Regions from separate parts of the Agarivorans albus genome, predicted to be linked through region 2. Evidence: predicted binding sites of a transcription regulator. Region 2 holds the regulator's gene; each other region holds the start of a gene.
The links. Region 2 encodes FNR, which switches genes on or off when oxygen is low (the NO sensors DNR and NnrR bind a similar motif). Its sites were predicted from a motif close to TTGATCTAGATCAA; they were not measured.
Positions count from the first base shown of each region.

Region 1: mnmL (tRNA modification radical SAM protein MnmL/YtqA) is a predicted target of FNR. The motif match lies at 2,050-2,063, and genes of this name have one in related genera.
Region 3: frdA (fumarate reductase (quinol) flavoprotein subunit) is a predicted target of FNR. The motif match lies at 2,299-2,312, and genes of this name have one in related genera.

Region 1 is NZ_AP023032.1:3,978,511-3,983,124, reverse strand. It holds gene tyrS (tyrosine--tRNA ligase) at 134-1,420, opposite strand; gene K5620_RS18035 (DUF2750 domain-containing protein) at 1,544-1,921, opposite strand; gene mnmL (tRNA modification radical SAM protein MnmL/YtqA) at 2,137-3,045, shown strand; gene K5620_RS18025 (sensor domain-containing diguanylate cyclase) at 3,153-4,614, shown strand, end outside.
Region 2 is NZ_AP023032.1:2,361,773-2,366,386, reverse strand. It holds gene K5620_RS10870 (glucosaminidase domain-containing protein) at 1-335, shown strand, start outside; gene ttcA (tRNA 2-thiocytidine(32) synthetase TtcA) at 332-1,228, opposite strand; gene uspE (universal stress protein UspE) at 1,309-2,241, opposite strand; gene fnr (fumarate/nitrate reduction transcriptional regulator Fnr) at 2,377-3,123, opposite strand; gene K5620_RS10850 (sulfite exporter TauE/SafE family protein) at 3,192-3,857, opposite strand; gene ccoS (cbb3-type cytochrome oxidase assembly protein CcoS) at 3,841-4,014, opposite strand; gene K5620_RS10840 (heavy metal translocating P-type ATPase) at 4,011-4,614, opposite strand, start outside.
Region 3 is NZ_AP023032.1:552,442-557,055, forward strand. It holds gene K5620_RS02660 (succinate dehydrogenase/fumarate reductase iron-sulfur subunit) at 1-445, opposite strand, end outside; gene frdA (fumarate reductase (quinol) flavoprotein subunit) at 447-2,240, opposite strand; gene epmA (elongation factor P--(R)-beta-lysine ligase) at 2,438-3,412, shown strand; gene K5620_RS02675 (SLC13 family permease) at 3,451-4,614, opposite strand, start outside.

The sequences.
Region 1 (4,614 bases), 1.6 Mb from region 2:
AAGCCAACAAGAAGTGACATCGGAATACGTAGAAAAGGTTGTTCTGGCAGATAACAACAGCAAAGGTGGTGGAGAATGTGTTGAAGGGATTAAATCGAGCAATCAGCGTGGCTGATTGCTCTTAACAGCAAAATTATTTAGCCCAAATGATCAAACTGAATAATTTTTTACCGCGCTTAACTACTGAATACTTACCGTATAAGGCATCGCTGGCTTGCAAGGTTAGCTGAGGGTCGTTTAGCTTTTCGCCGTTTACAGACACTGCGCCGTTACCAATAAATTCGCGCGCCATTTTATTTGATTTAGCTAACTCACTCGCTGTAAGTAGCTCAACTAAACCAGCTTCGCTTTGTTCAAGTTGAGTGGTAGGCAAACCATCTTGGGCTAGCTGCTCTAAATCTGACTCACTGAGAGAGGCTAAGTCGCCAGAGAATAGCGCTTGAGTAATCCGCATTGCTGAGGCTAAGCCTTCTTCTCCATGCACTAAACGAGTTACTTCTTTGGCTAAAATACCTTGCGCTTCTGGGCGACCTTGGGCGGCTTTATCACGCTCTTCAATGGCTGCAATTTCGGCTACGTCGATAAAGGTGAAGTAACGCAAGAACGAATATACGTCGGCATCCGCCGTGTTAATCCAGAATTGGTAGAACGCGTAAGGCGAGGTACGCTTAGGATCTAACCAAATGGTACCCGTTTCGGTTTTACCAAACTTAGTGCCGTCGGCTTTGGTCACTAATGGCATTGTTAGGCCATATACTTTGTTGCTGTACATGCGTCGAGCTAGGTCAATACCGCCAGTGATGTTGCCCCACTGATCAGAGCCACCAATTTGTAAGGTGGTGTTTTCTTTGTCGCTAAGCTCGGCAAAGTCGTAAGACTGCAGCAACATGTAGCTGAACTCGGTGAACGAGATACCCGACTCATCACGGTCGATACGCTGTTTTACCGATTCTTTTTTGATCATGGCGTTAACGCTAAAGTGTTTACCTACGTTACGCATGAAATCAATTACGTTTACTTTGCCAATCCAATCTAGGTTGTTAATTACCTTGGCTGCATTTGCTTGGTCGCCAAACTCAATAAACTGGCTAACTTGCTTCTGCAGTTTGCCTACCCAGCCGGTAACTACGTCATCACTGTTTAGTTTACGCTCTGCGGCTTTAAAGCTTGGGTCACCAATTAAACCGGTTGCACCACCCACCAAGGCTAAGGGCTTGTGACCAGCTTGTTGGAAACGCTTAAGCATAAGTAGTGGCACTAGGCTACCAATGTGCAGGCTGTCGGCAGTTGGGTCAAAGCCACAATACAGGGTGCGGGCTCCACTAGAAAGGTGTTCGGCCAGTTCTTCGTCGGCAGTGCATTGAGCAACTAGGCCGCGCGCCTTCAAATCTTCTAATAATGGATTAACCGTTGTCGTCATAATTTAACCTGTATGTATTTCTGTACCCGTTTGGGCGCTATGAACAATTTTCGAGCCGAAGATTCTACACTTAAGTCCTTACTAAAAAAACTGCTTTGGACTTAAGCGCGGTAAATACTCGGCTTACTTGATTTTTCCGCTGCTTAGCTCGTCGGCAAGATCTAAGGGCGCAACAATTGTGCCTTCACCGGCAAAGCTAGGAGCCACTGCTAGGTCAAAACCATCGTTGGCCATTCCTGGGAGCCACTTCTCGGTCAAGTCACTCAAACTAATGGCTAGGGCTTTAAAGTTGGCGTGATCTTTACTGGCCCAGTGTTCGGCAAGTGCTTGCTCGCTCCACAGCAGTAATACTTTTTCGTCACCGGTTTCGATAATCAAACAACCCTGTTCGTCACTTAAGGTCCAAACCTGTTGGGCCTTACGGGCTTGTTCGATAAAGCTTTGATAACGCTGTTTAGTGGTTAGACGGTCATTTGCGTCGATTAATGCTTGAGAGCTCATGTTGATTCCTAGGTGCGACTGTATTAGCGGCACGCAGTATAGCAGCTTCAAGAGGTGCTGTTTATCTTTGCTGAGGAGCAATTGAGAGCGCTGTTGTTGATCATCTAATGTCTAAATGTTGTGCTCTCTTGATCTACAACTAAGACCTAGCTGGCTCCTGCCAGTAGACTAGCCGCCGTTTTGGGTTTTTCCCACCTTATTAAAGAGTGAAAGCTGTGCAGCTAGATTTATATGTAAACACCTTAGGTCGTCATATTAAGCAACATTTTAGCGGGCGAGTGCGCAAGCTAAGTGTGGATGGCGATTTCACCTGCCCAAATCGCGATGGCAGTATTGGTAAAGGTGGCTGTACCTTTTGCAACGTAGACGCTTTTGTTAAACCGCAACAGCAAATGATGTCGATTGGCGAGCAGCTGGATGCACGCAAGGCTGAGCTAAAACATAAAGATATCCGCTATTTAGCCTACTTTCAGGCCTATACCAGCACCTATGCCGAAGTAGAATATTTGCGTGGGATGTATCAGCAAGCTTTAGCCGATGAGTCTGTGGTGGGTTTATGCATTGGTACCCGCCCAGATTGCGTACCCGAAGCGGTGTTAGAAATGCTGGCAGAGTATCAGGCTCAAGGTAAAGAAGTTTGGCTAGAGCTAGGTGTTCAAACTGCCCATGATGAAACTTTAAAGAAAATAAACCGTGGTCATGATTTTGCGGCGTTTCGAAAGGCTGTAGCCCGTGCCCACCAATACGGTTTAAAAGTATGCGCCCATCTTATTTTGGGTTTACCGGGCGAAGAGCCTGAACATTATATGCAATCACTTGAGGCGGTACTTGCCGAAGATATTGCTGGTATTAAGTTGCATCCTTTACATGTGGTTGAGGGCAGCACCATGGCTAAAGCGTGGCGAGCAGGCCGCTTAGATACCATGAGCCAGCAGCACTACGTTGAACAAGCGGTAAATCTTATTCGCCATACCCCTGAACATGTGGTTTATCACCGTGTAAGTGCCCATGCTCGGCCGCCGGTTTTACTGGCGCCAAATTGGTGCCAAAACAAGTGGTTAGCCCTCACAGATATTGCCAAAAAGTTGGCCTTTGATGGCCCCCAAGGTAGCGCATTAAGTTAGAATGTGATGCAGTAAATGTGAGCTAATTGCTTGTTTAGTAAATGATTATTTTCTTATGTCATATAATCAGGTAAAGTAGCAGCGGTTGCAGAAAAAATGGACAATCGATGCACGAAAACTTTTATCCAACAGTCTGGATGCAGGCAACAATAGCATTACTTAGCATACTGCTAGTCATCGTTATTGTTATGTGGGCCTTAGCTCGCAGAAAGGTGCGTGCTCAGCGCGCGGCAATGGTGAAGTCACCGGCTGCTCAGCTGATGATTGACCTAGAAGCCAAACAGGTTATTTTTGCTAATCCTCGTGTCTGTGAATTACTGCAGCTAGCTAACAATGGTAAACATTGGCAGTTCTTCGATTCTGCCCACCTCGAGCAATTGTTAGAGCTACTAAAGCCCCATCAGTCTTCAGCTAGTATTGAAGGTGTTCACTGGCTGGTTAATTTCCCCCAGCAAACTCGGGTTTTGCTTCTTTACGCTAGCTTAACTGCGCATAATGGCCGAGAGGTTTGGTTCATTAATGCTTACGAAAACGCTCAAGGTTATTCTTATTTAAATCGAATTGAGCAAGAGCAAAAATTGTTTGCAAACGTGCTTAATTCCATTCCAGAATTTATTTACTTTAAAGACGCTAATGAGCGTTTGCTTGGCTGTAACCAAGCATGGGCAGGCTTTCATGGCTTAAAGCCTGGTGAGCTTGCCGGTAAGAAGCTGAGTGATTTTTTAACCCGTAATGAGTTAGAGCGCAGCCAAACCTATGACAACCAAGTATTGGCGGGCGAGCCTTGCCAACATACCGAATGGTTTAGTGCGCCAGATAGCCGACAAATCCTGCTGCAAAACAATGTCTATCCGCTTAAGAACCAACAAGACGAAGTGACAGGTGTGCTTAACGTGTCTTACGACGTAACCAAGTGGCACGAGCTTAACCGTAAACTGGAACATGAAAACCAAAACCGAATCAGCTCCGAGAAAGAGTTAGGGCGGCAAAACAACCTTATTCGCACCGTGTTTAACTCAACCCCCGATCCATTGGGCTTTATTGATGATAAAGGTAACTTTGTTGGCGGGAACGAACCTTTCGCCAAAATGTTTGGTTTTACCAGTGATGAGTTGTTAGGCAAACACCTTACCGAGGTTCTTAGTGAAGAACAGTTAGAACAACATCAGTTGCAAAACCGTCAAATTTTAGAAGATGGCAAGCCGATCCGGTATGAAGAATTAGTGTACTTGGATGATGGTCACCAGATTTGGTATGAGGTGATTAAAGGCCCTTATTTTGATGATGTGAGTGGCGAGCGCGGCATTATCTTCATCACTCGTGATGTTACCGAGCGTAAAGCCACCGAGCAGCAACTGGCCGACGCGATTATGCAGTTACAGGAACTCAGCTTTATCGACAGCCTAACTCAAGTAGCTAACCGCCGTAGTTTTGATGAGAAATTATTGCAGTTGTGGCTAACTCATCGTCGTGAAGGGGTAGAGCTAAGTTTGTTATTGCTGGATATTGACTGCTTCAAGCAATATAACGATAACTATGGCCACCAACAGGGCGACGAAGCTTTGCGCC
Region 2 (4,614 bases):
GTAATAACTTATTTGGGCAATGGTGTTATAAGAAGGGCTGTGGTTTAGTTCCTTTGAATCGAAACGATGGGGCTAACCACGAAGTAAGAAAGTTCGATAGCGTGTATGAGTCGGTGAGTGTGTATATGAATAACTTAAATAGCCACCCAGCATACAAAGGTTTCCAGCAACAACGAAATCTGGCACGCTCTAGCGGAGAATTAAACGCAATGGAACTAGCTACTCAACTGAGCAGTTACTCTGAAAGAGGCGAAGCTTACGTAGAAGAGTTACAGCAAATGATGAGGGTTAACCAAAACATTTGGCCAACCCGAACACCGATTATCGCAGGTTAAAGCTCAACAACTTGCACAATACCAGCTTGGCTTTGTTGGCTTGGCTGGTCTTCTAACTCTGGCGCATCAAAGCCAATATCACCACCATCAATAATTCCACTATCTCGATTTATTGATTTAAAGTCGAATTGTTGATGGTCGAGTAGGTGTGAAGGAACTACATTTTGGACCGATCTAAACATCGATTCGATTCGGCCGGGAAAACGCTTTTCCCAATCGTTAAGCATTTGCTTAATCGCTTGGCGTTGTAGGTTTTCTTGGGAACCACAAAGGTTACAAGGAATGATTGGAAAGGATTTCAGCTCTGCATATTTTTCCATATCGCTTTCTTTACAATAAGCCATAGGGCGAATAACTACATGTTTGCCATCATCGCTAACCAACTTCGGTGGCATGGTTTTAAGTTTGCCTCCATGGAACATATTCAAAAATAAAGTTTCTAATATGTCGTCTCGGTGATGGCCTAAGGCGATTTTGGTCGCTCCTAGTTCAGTGGCTGTTCTATACAAAATGCCCCTACGCAAACGCGAACACAGTGAACAAGTTGTTTTCCCTTCTGGTATTTTGTCTTTAACTATCGAATAAGTGTCTTCTTCTACGATTTTGTATTCAATATCTAAGCCTTTTAGATATTCAGGCAAAATATGCTCTGGGAAACCCGGTTGTTTTTGATCTAGATTGACAGCAACTACATCAAAGTTTATCGGAGCATGGGCGCGTAGGTTTAATAGTATGTCTAGCATTGCATAACTGTCTTTACCACCGGATAAACAAACCATTATTTTGTCGCCATCTTCAATCATGTTGTAGTCGGCAATAGCTTGTCCAACATGACGTCGAATTCGCTTTTGTAGCTTGTTGTGGTTGTATTGTTGTTTTGCTGTAACTGACATAGTGTGTTCCCAATAAAAAAGCGGGGCTATTATATAACCCCGCTTTGCTTAAGCAATGTTTAACGTCAGTTTAGCTTTATCTATTTTTGAAAAGGACTGACAAAATTTTGCGGTTTAAGCGCCAATAAATCGCAGTCTAATTGGTCGATAACGTGTTCAGCGGTATTGCCAATAAGTGCAGCACTAAACCCGCTTCTACCTGAGGTACCCAAAATAACAATTTCTGCATCTATCTCGTTTGCTACTTCAGGGATTACATCGTCAGGTAAACCTTCCTCAAGGTGTGTGGTGACCACTTGCTCAAATTGTTCTTCAACAAATTTGTTAAGCGCGGTTTTATGAAACTCCATGACGTTCTTATTGTACTTAAGCGGATCAAAGTCTGGCAGCTCTATCGCAATATTTACCGGTGCTGCAGGATAGGCAGTTACCACATGTAAATTTGCGTCTAGCAACTTACTTAGGTCTTTTGCTTCGTTAGCGATTCGCTCGTTTAATTTGTGGTGCTCTTCATCTTCTGCTCCTGCGTGGATCGCAGCAACAATTTTACCCTCGGTTGGCCAGTCATGTTCTTTTACCATTAACACTGGAGTGGGGCATTTACGCAAAATATGCCAATCGTTCGGGGTAAAAATAATCGACTGTAAAGTAGGGTGCGGGTGTGTCGCTTTAACGACTAGGTCGTGACCAAAGTCGAGAACTTCTTCAATGACACTTTCGTATAAGCGATTGTTCCAAACTACTTTGGTTTCTATTTCTATCCCAGCAGTGTTTGTTGCAGCTATTACTTCATTTAGCCAAACATTACGTTCTTCTATCACTCCTGAACGCATAGCTTCGCGCTCTTCTCCAGATAACATGGATGTCATCTCGTAAGAAAAGTCGTAAATAGTAAGTAGAGCTTTGATTTTTGCTTTGTCTTCTTTCTGCGCAAGAAAAACAGCACGAGACAAGGCCGCCTGGGTGTCGTGAAGAGGGTCGATGACCACTAAAATATTACGATACTTAATCATAAAGCAGCTCCTAGAATCTTCTGGAATAGCTACTTAACTTTAGCTTAATTTGGTAGGAATAAATTAGATATAGTTAACACTGACCTAGATTTCTTTCGATAGATTGATGTAAATCAGGTCAGTGTTATTAGGTACTTAGCTTTGTTTAGTACCAGCTAGTTGGCGTAGTGCATCACGATCAGTGATTGAAATGTATTTACCTTTTACTGCAATCATATCTGCTTTTTGGAAACGACCAAGTAAACGGGAAATGGTTTCTACAGTTAGCCCTAAATAATTACCGATATCACCACGAGTCATAGTCAGACGAAATTCTCTTGGAGAAAAACCTCGCTCCGAAAAGCGTTGTGATAAACCGTAAATAAAGGCAGCTAAACGTTCTTCTGCATTCTTTTTGCTTAGTAGCAAAATCATTTCTTGGTCTGCAACAATTTCATTACTCATTAAGCGCATCATTTGACGGCGTAACTTAGGCATTGTGGCAGACAATTCATCCATGGTGTCGAAAGGAATTTCACATACCATTGATGTTTCAAGTGCCTGAGCAAAACTAGGGTGCTCTTGGCTGTTAATGGCATCAAAGCCAACTAGGTCGCCAGCTAAGTGAAAACCGGTGATCTGTTCATCACCTTGTTCAGTAATGGTGTAGGACTTAATTGTACCTGAGCGAATGGCGTATAAGCTTTTTAGCTTATCGCCTGCAGCAAATATTTCTTCGCCTTTCTGAATAGGCTTTTTACGCTCGATAATGCTATCTAAGCGATCTAGCTCGGTCTCATTAAGAGAGAAAGGGATACATAACTGGGCGATACTGCAATCTTGGCAGTGAATTTCACAACCACCAGTTTGGATTCTTTGACTAGCTTTTGGGTTAATGCTCATACTCAAACTATGCTATAGGAGTTCGAGGCAATTCTACTCTTTATGTAATAAATTTTCTAGATCTATTGCTACAACAATGTAACAACTTGGTAGATCCCTAAACTCAAAACACTCAGTCCAGAACAAACTTGTAATACGCGATTTGTCATTAGTTTAGTTAGTTGCTGGCCCAGTAATACGGCTAACAGCATCACACTAAACGTACCTAAACCAAAACTAAACATCACGCCCGCTCCGTTTAGCCAATGAGCCTGGCTAGCACTTAATACCAATGTTGAATAAACCAAACCGCAAGGTAGCCAACCCCATAACATGCCTAATGGTAAACTGGCTGCTGGGTGTTGCAGTGCCAACATCTTACTTGCTTTAGGCTGCACCTTTGACCACAAACCTTTGCCAAGTTGTTCCACTGGCGTGAGAATTGACCACCATCGAGTAAGGTGGATACCCAGTAAAATGAGCATTATCGCTGCGAACCATTGTAAAGCTACTAGCATATAAAACGATTGATGAACTTGGCTAATTGCTTGTATGGAACCAGCAACAATAGCGCCGGCAATAGAGTAGCTTAGGATCCGACCTAGGTTAAAACCGATACTTACTAAAAGTTTATTGGAAGAGTTATTAGCACGAGAACCTAGTATGCATGCGATGCCGCCACACATTGCTATGCAGTGTGTGGCGCCTAATAAGCCGGTGATAAAAGCTGCTACAAAATCAGTCTGTAGGATCATTGTCTTGTTTGGTTTTGTTCTTATCATCAAACAAAATGTTGATACCTTGGCGGTCTAAATCTTCAAATTGTTCGCTTTTAACAGCCCAGAAAAATATACCAATTCCTACACATACAAAGATCAGGGCGATGGGGATCAAGACAAATATAATACTCATTGCTTGTTTAACCTTAAGGAATTAGTGAGTACCGCTAAAGACGATAATGACATACCGATAGCAGCCATATAAGGAGTAACAATTCCAGCCACTGCTAAGGGCAATATTAAGGCATTATACCCTAAGGCCCATGCGAGGTTTTGAGCAATAATCTTTTTAGTCTTTTTGGCGAGATCCATGGCGGTGAGCAAAGTAGAAAGCTTGCTACCCAACAACACAGCGTCAGCACTTGATTTAGCGATGTCGGTGCCCAAACCCATAGCAACCGAAAGCGGTGCGGCGGCCAAAACTGGACCGTCGTTTACTCCATCACCAAGCATTAATAGGTGGGGGGAGTTTTGCGTTTTAGTTTTAACTACTTCGAGTTTTTGTTGGGGTAAAGCGCCGCTAGCAATGTCAGTGATATGTAACTGTTTTGCAACATATTCCACCTGCGCGGAGTCATCCCCAGTTAACATAGAAAGTGAAATATCTCGCGCCTTTAAACCCTGTGAAAAACTAACAGCGTCCTTTTTAATGGTATCTGAAAGATAAACCCTAGCAGCCAACTTATCTTCGACCATTAACACCAACTCGAGCATTCCGGCTATTGGCTCAGCA
Region 3 (4,614 bases), 1.8 Mb from region 2:
TGCACATCGAGAATTGACGATATTGCGCCATTTGCTTAGGTGATTGGGTGTGACAGCCATCTTCTAAAGCGCGTGGATTATCGTTGATGATGTAAGGTTTTATGGCTTCTAACTTCTCAATGAAGTCGCTCATGTCTACCACTAAATCACGTTCGATGGGAAAGTTTGCTAGCGCTTCTACCTTCATGCCATTGGGGTAATCACGCAAGAAGGTTTTACAGCCTAACTTAGGAACGCCATCTACCATCATGCCGCAGCTACCACAAATAGCCATGCGGCAAGACCAGCGGTAGCTAAGGGTAGGGTCAAGTTCGTCTTTAATGTAAGCCAAGGCTTCTAGCAGCGACATTTCGCGGGTGTAAGGAACGTCGTAGCTCTGCCATACCGGCTCGTGGTCGCTTTCTGGGCGGTAGCGCAGAATATCGATTTTCATCGTTTCGGCCATGTTAATTTGCCTCCGCTTGTTTTTTGGCTGCTTCTTGGGCATCGGCGGCTGCGCCGTAAACACGTTCGGCAGGTTGAGATTTGGTGATCTTCACATCGCTGTAGCTAATCTCTGGTGCACTGTCAGGGCGGTAATTAGCTAAAGTGTGTTTAAGGAAATTCACATCATCACGCTGCTCATAACCATCAATACGCTGGTGCGAGCCGCGGCTCTCTTTGCGGTTAATCGCCGAGACAGCCATCGCTTCGGCTACGTCTAATAAGTAACCAAGTTCTACAGCGTAGAGCCATTCGGTATTAAACACTTCGCTGTCGTCTACCAACTTAATGTTTTTGTAGCGCTGTTTTAGCTCGGCAATTTTATCGATGGTTTGTTGCATGGTTTCTGCGGTGCGGTAAATGCCCACACCAGCTTCCATGGTACGACCTAACTCGTTGCGAATGTCTGAGGTTTTTTCATCACCTTGATTCGATTTTAAGGCTTGGTACTTAGCCAGAGTTTGCTCTGCTTGCTCAAGCAATGAAGCACTGTCGCTATGCTCACTCACAATGGCATTGCGTGCTGCTGATTCGCCCGCCACCTGACCAAATACGGTTATTTCGGTGAGTGAGTTAGAGCCTAAACGGTTAGCGCCATGCAAGCCAACTGATGAACATTCACCTGCGGCATATAAGCCTTTTAGTGATGTGGCACAACGGCCGTCGGTTTCAATACCGCCCATGGTGTAGTGCACGGTTGGGCGCACTGGAATCGGCTCTTTAACGGGGTCTACGCCCATATAGGCTTTTGCCAATTCGCAAATAAACGGTAAGCGTTCTAGTAAGTAGTCTTCGCCTAAGTGAGTAAGGTCGAGGTTTACGTAGTCGCCATTTGGCCCTTCAATGGTTCGGCCAAGTTGCGCTTCTTGCCAAAAGCACTGGCTTAAACGGTCTCGAGGCCCTAGCTCCATGTATTTGTTTTTAGGTTCGCCAACTGGCGTTTCTGGCCCTAGGCCGTAGTCTTGTAAGTAACGGTAGCCATCTTTGTTGGTAAGAATGCCGCCTTCACCACGACAGCCCTCGGTCATTAAAATGCCTGAGCCGGGTAAACCAGTAGGGTGATATTGGACAAACTCCATATCACGCAGTGCTACGCCATGACGATAAGCTAGGGCCATACCGTCACCAGTCACAATGCCGCCGTTGGTATTAAAGCGATAAACGCGACCTGCACCGCCAGTGGCAATAATCACCGACTTAGCTTGAATAAGCTTGGCTACGCCTTCGGCGATATCTAAGGCGATAACCCCTTTTACTTGGCCGTCTTCTACGACTAGGTCGAGCACAAAATGCTCGTCGTAGCGCTTAATGCTGGGATACTTGGTTGAAGTTTGAAACAAGGTATGAAGAATGTGGAAGCCACTTTTATCGGCTGCAAACCAAGTTCGCTCGATTTTCATGCCACCAAAACGGCGTACGTTTACACTGCCGTCGGGACGACGTGACCAAGGGCAACCCCAGTGCTCTAGTTGAGTAAGTTCTTTGGGAGCGCGCTCAACAAAAAAGTCCACCACGTCTTGTTCACACAACCAATCGCCACCCGATACGGTGTCGTTAAAGTGGTTATCAAAGCTATCGTGATCTTGAGCTACACCTGCAGCACCACCCTCTGCGGCAACGGTGTGGCTGCGCATTGGATATACTTTTGAAATTAATGCTACTTCTAACTCGGGGTGTTGTTCTGCAACTTCAATGGCGGCGCGTAAACCTGCGCCCCCAGCGCCAACAATGGCGACATCAGTTTTGATTACTTCCACGCTTTTCTCCATACGAAATAAGCCTACAATGATTGTGCGGGTATTAGCTTTTTGATGCTTGACTAAAATCAAATATTGACGCTACTTTGTGCAAGCTGCTGAGATAATTTAGCTTTTGAGATATAACTCCCGCTTTTGTTAGCAAAGTGGTATAAAACCCCGCGACAATTTCTAACTCAATGCAGGAAAAAATTTGCATGTCTGAAACACTTTGGCAACCCTCTGCAAGTATTCAAACACTTCAGCAAAGAGCAAAAATCATTAACAAAATCAGATGTTTTTTTGCCAAGCGTGAAGTGATGGAAGTAGACACACCTTGTTTAAGCCAGGCCTGCGTGAGTGACGTGCACTTGCATAGCTTCAGCACAACTTTGTCTGGGCCGGCTGCACCCAAAACCATGCCTTTGTATTTACAAACCTCGCCCGAGTTTCATATGAAGCGTTTATTAGCTGCTGGTAGTGGCTGCATTTATCAGCTGGCAAAAGCTTTTCGTAATGAAGAGGCTGGGCGTTTTCATAACCCAGAGTTCACTATGTTGGAGTGGTACCGTATTGGTTTTGACCATTTTGCCTTAATGGATGAAATGGATGAGTTAATCACCGAGGTCTTGGCTTGTAATAAGGCAGAGCGTTTAAGCTATGTTGAAGCCTTTGAGCGACACCTTGGTATCAATCCCATCAATGCTAGCCAAGCTGAGTTTGTTGCTGTAGCTAAACGCCTATCGGTTGAAGATTTAGTGGTGAATGAGCCTGATCGAGACACCATTTTGCAGCTGTTATTTAGCTTGGGCGTTGAGCCTAAAATTGGCCAGCAGCGCCCTTGCTTTGTTTATCACTTTCCAGCATCACAAGCCGCGCTAGCTAAAATTTCAGCAAAAGACCCGCAAGTAGCAGAGCGCTTTGAGCTGTATTTTAAAGGCATAGAGTTAGCCAATGGCTTTCATGAACTCACCGACGCTAAGGAGCAAGCCGCGCGTTTTGCTAAAGACCAGCAGGTGCGGGAAAATATGGGCTTGGCTGCTGCGCAAGTGGATCAGCATTTTTTAGCTGCTTTAGCGGCAGGCCTCCCCGCTTGTGCAGGCGTTGCTCTAGGCATCGACCGCCTGTTGATGTTGGCATTAGGCACGCCTAACATTCAAGCGGTGCAAAGCTTTAGTGTAGACAGGGCGTAAACAAATAAACGGGAGCTGTGCTCCCGTTTATTTTGGTGTTATAGGAATATCATCATAGCCACATACAGTAGCGCCAAGCCGGTACAGCCAATAATCCCGCCTACTTTTATTAAGTCTTTGGTTTCAATAAAGCCGGTTGAGTAAGCCAAGGCGTTGGGCGGGGTGCTAACGGGTAACATCATGCCTAAGGAAGCCGACAGGGCGACAATAATTAGTAGGGTTGTGATGCCGCCGTCACCATCCAAACCATGCAAGCTGGTGGCAACTGCCGCCGCGATGGGCATAATTAAGTTGGCGGTGGCCGTGTTCGACATAAAGTTCGCCATCACCACACAAATAATCGATAGCACCACAATTACGGCTAAGGTGGGCAGGCTAGCAAAGTCGATAGATGTAGCTATTTTGGCGGCTAAGCCACTTTTTTCTAATGCCATACCCATGGCAATACCACCGGCCACTAACCATAATACGTCCCAGTTAAATAGCTTGAGATCGTCTTTGCCAATGACTCCCGTTAAGGTAAACACCGCTAAAGGAATAATTGCTACCACGTAACTGTTCATGCCGTGCCACGCGGTGCTTAGCCATAATAAGATAGTGAGCGCAAACGTGGCATACACAATGTAAGCGCGAGTACTTCGTTGAAAATGGCCTTTCAGATTCAGCTCTAATACACCGGTTTTTGAGGGATAGAGCTTGCACAACAAAAACCAGCCAATTGCTAGTTGAATAATCACAAAAGGAATACCAAAAGCCATCCAAGAAGCGAAGGTAATTTGCCCCTCTGGAATATATTGCAGGGCAATGGCGTTGGGTGGCGTACCAATTGGAGTACCTATGCCACCGGTATTAGCCGCTACTGGAATAGCTAAAATCAAGCCTTTCATGCCCAAGTCATTACGCGGCGCAGCGGCAATTAAGGGGCCTACAATGGCCAGCATCATTACGGTGGTAGCGGTGTTACTCATAAACATACTGAACACGGCAGTAATTAGCATAATGCCGAGCATGATCATTGGAATGCGTTTGCCAAATGGCTTGAGAAGTACACGGGCTAAGTTGTTGTCTAGCTCAAACTTAGATGCGCCAATCGCTAAAGCAAAGCCGCCCATAAACAGGATGATAATTGGCGATGAAAAGGCATTAAATATACTGGTATAGGGCAGCAGTTCACCCATTGGTGCTGGCCCAGTATCGGCCAC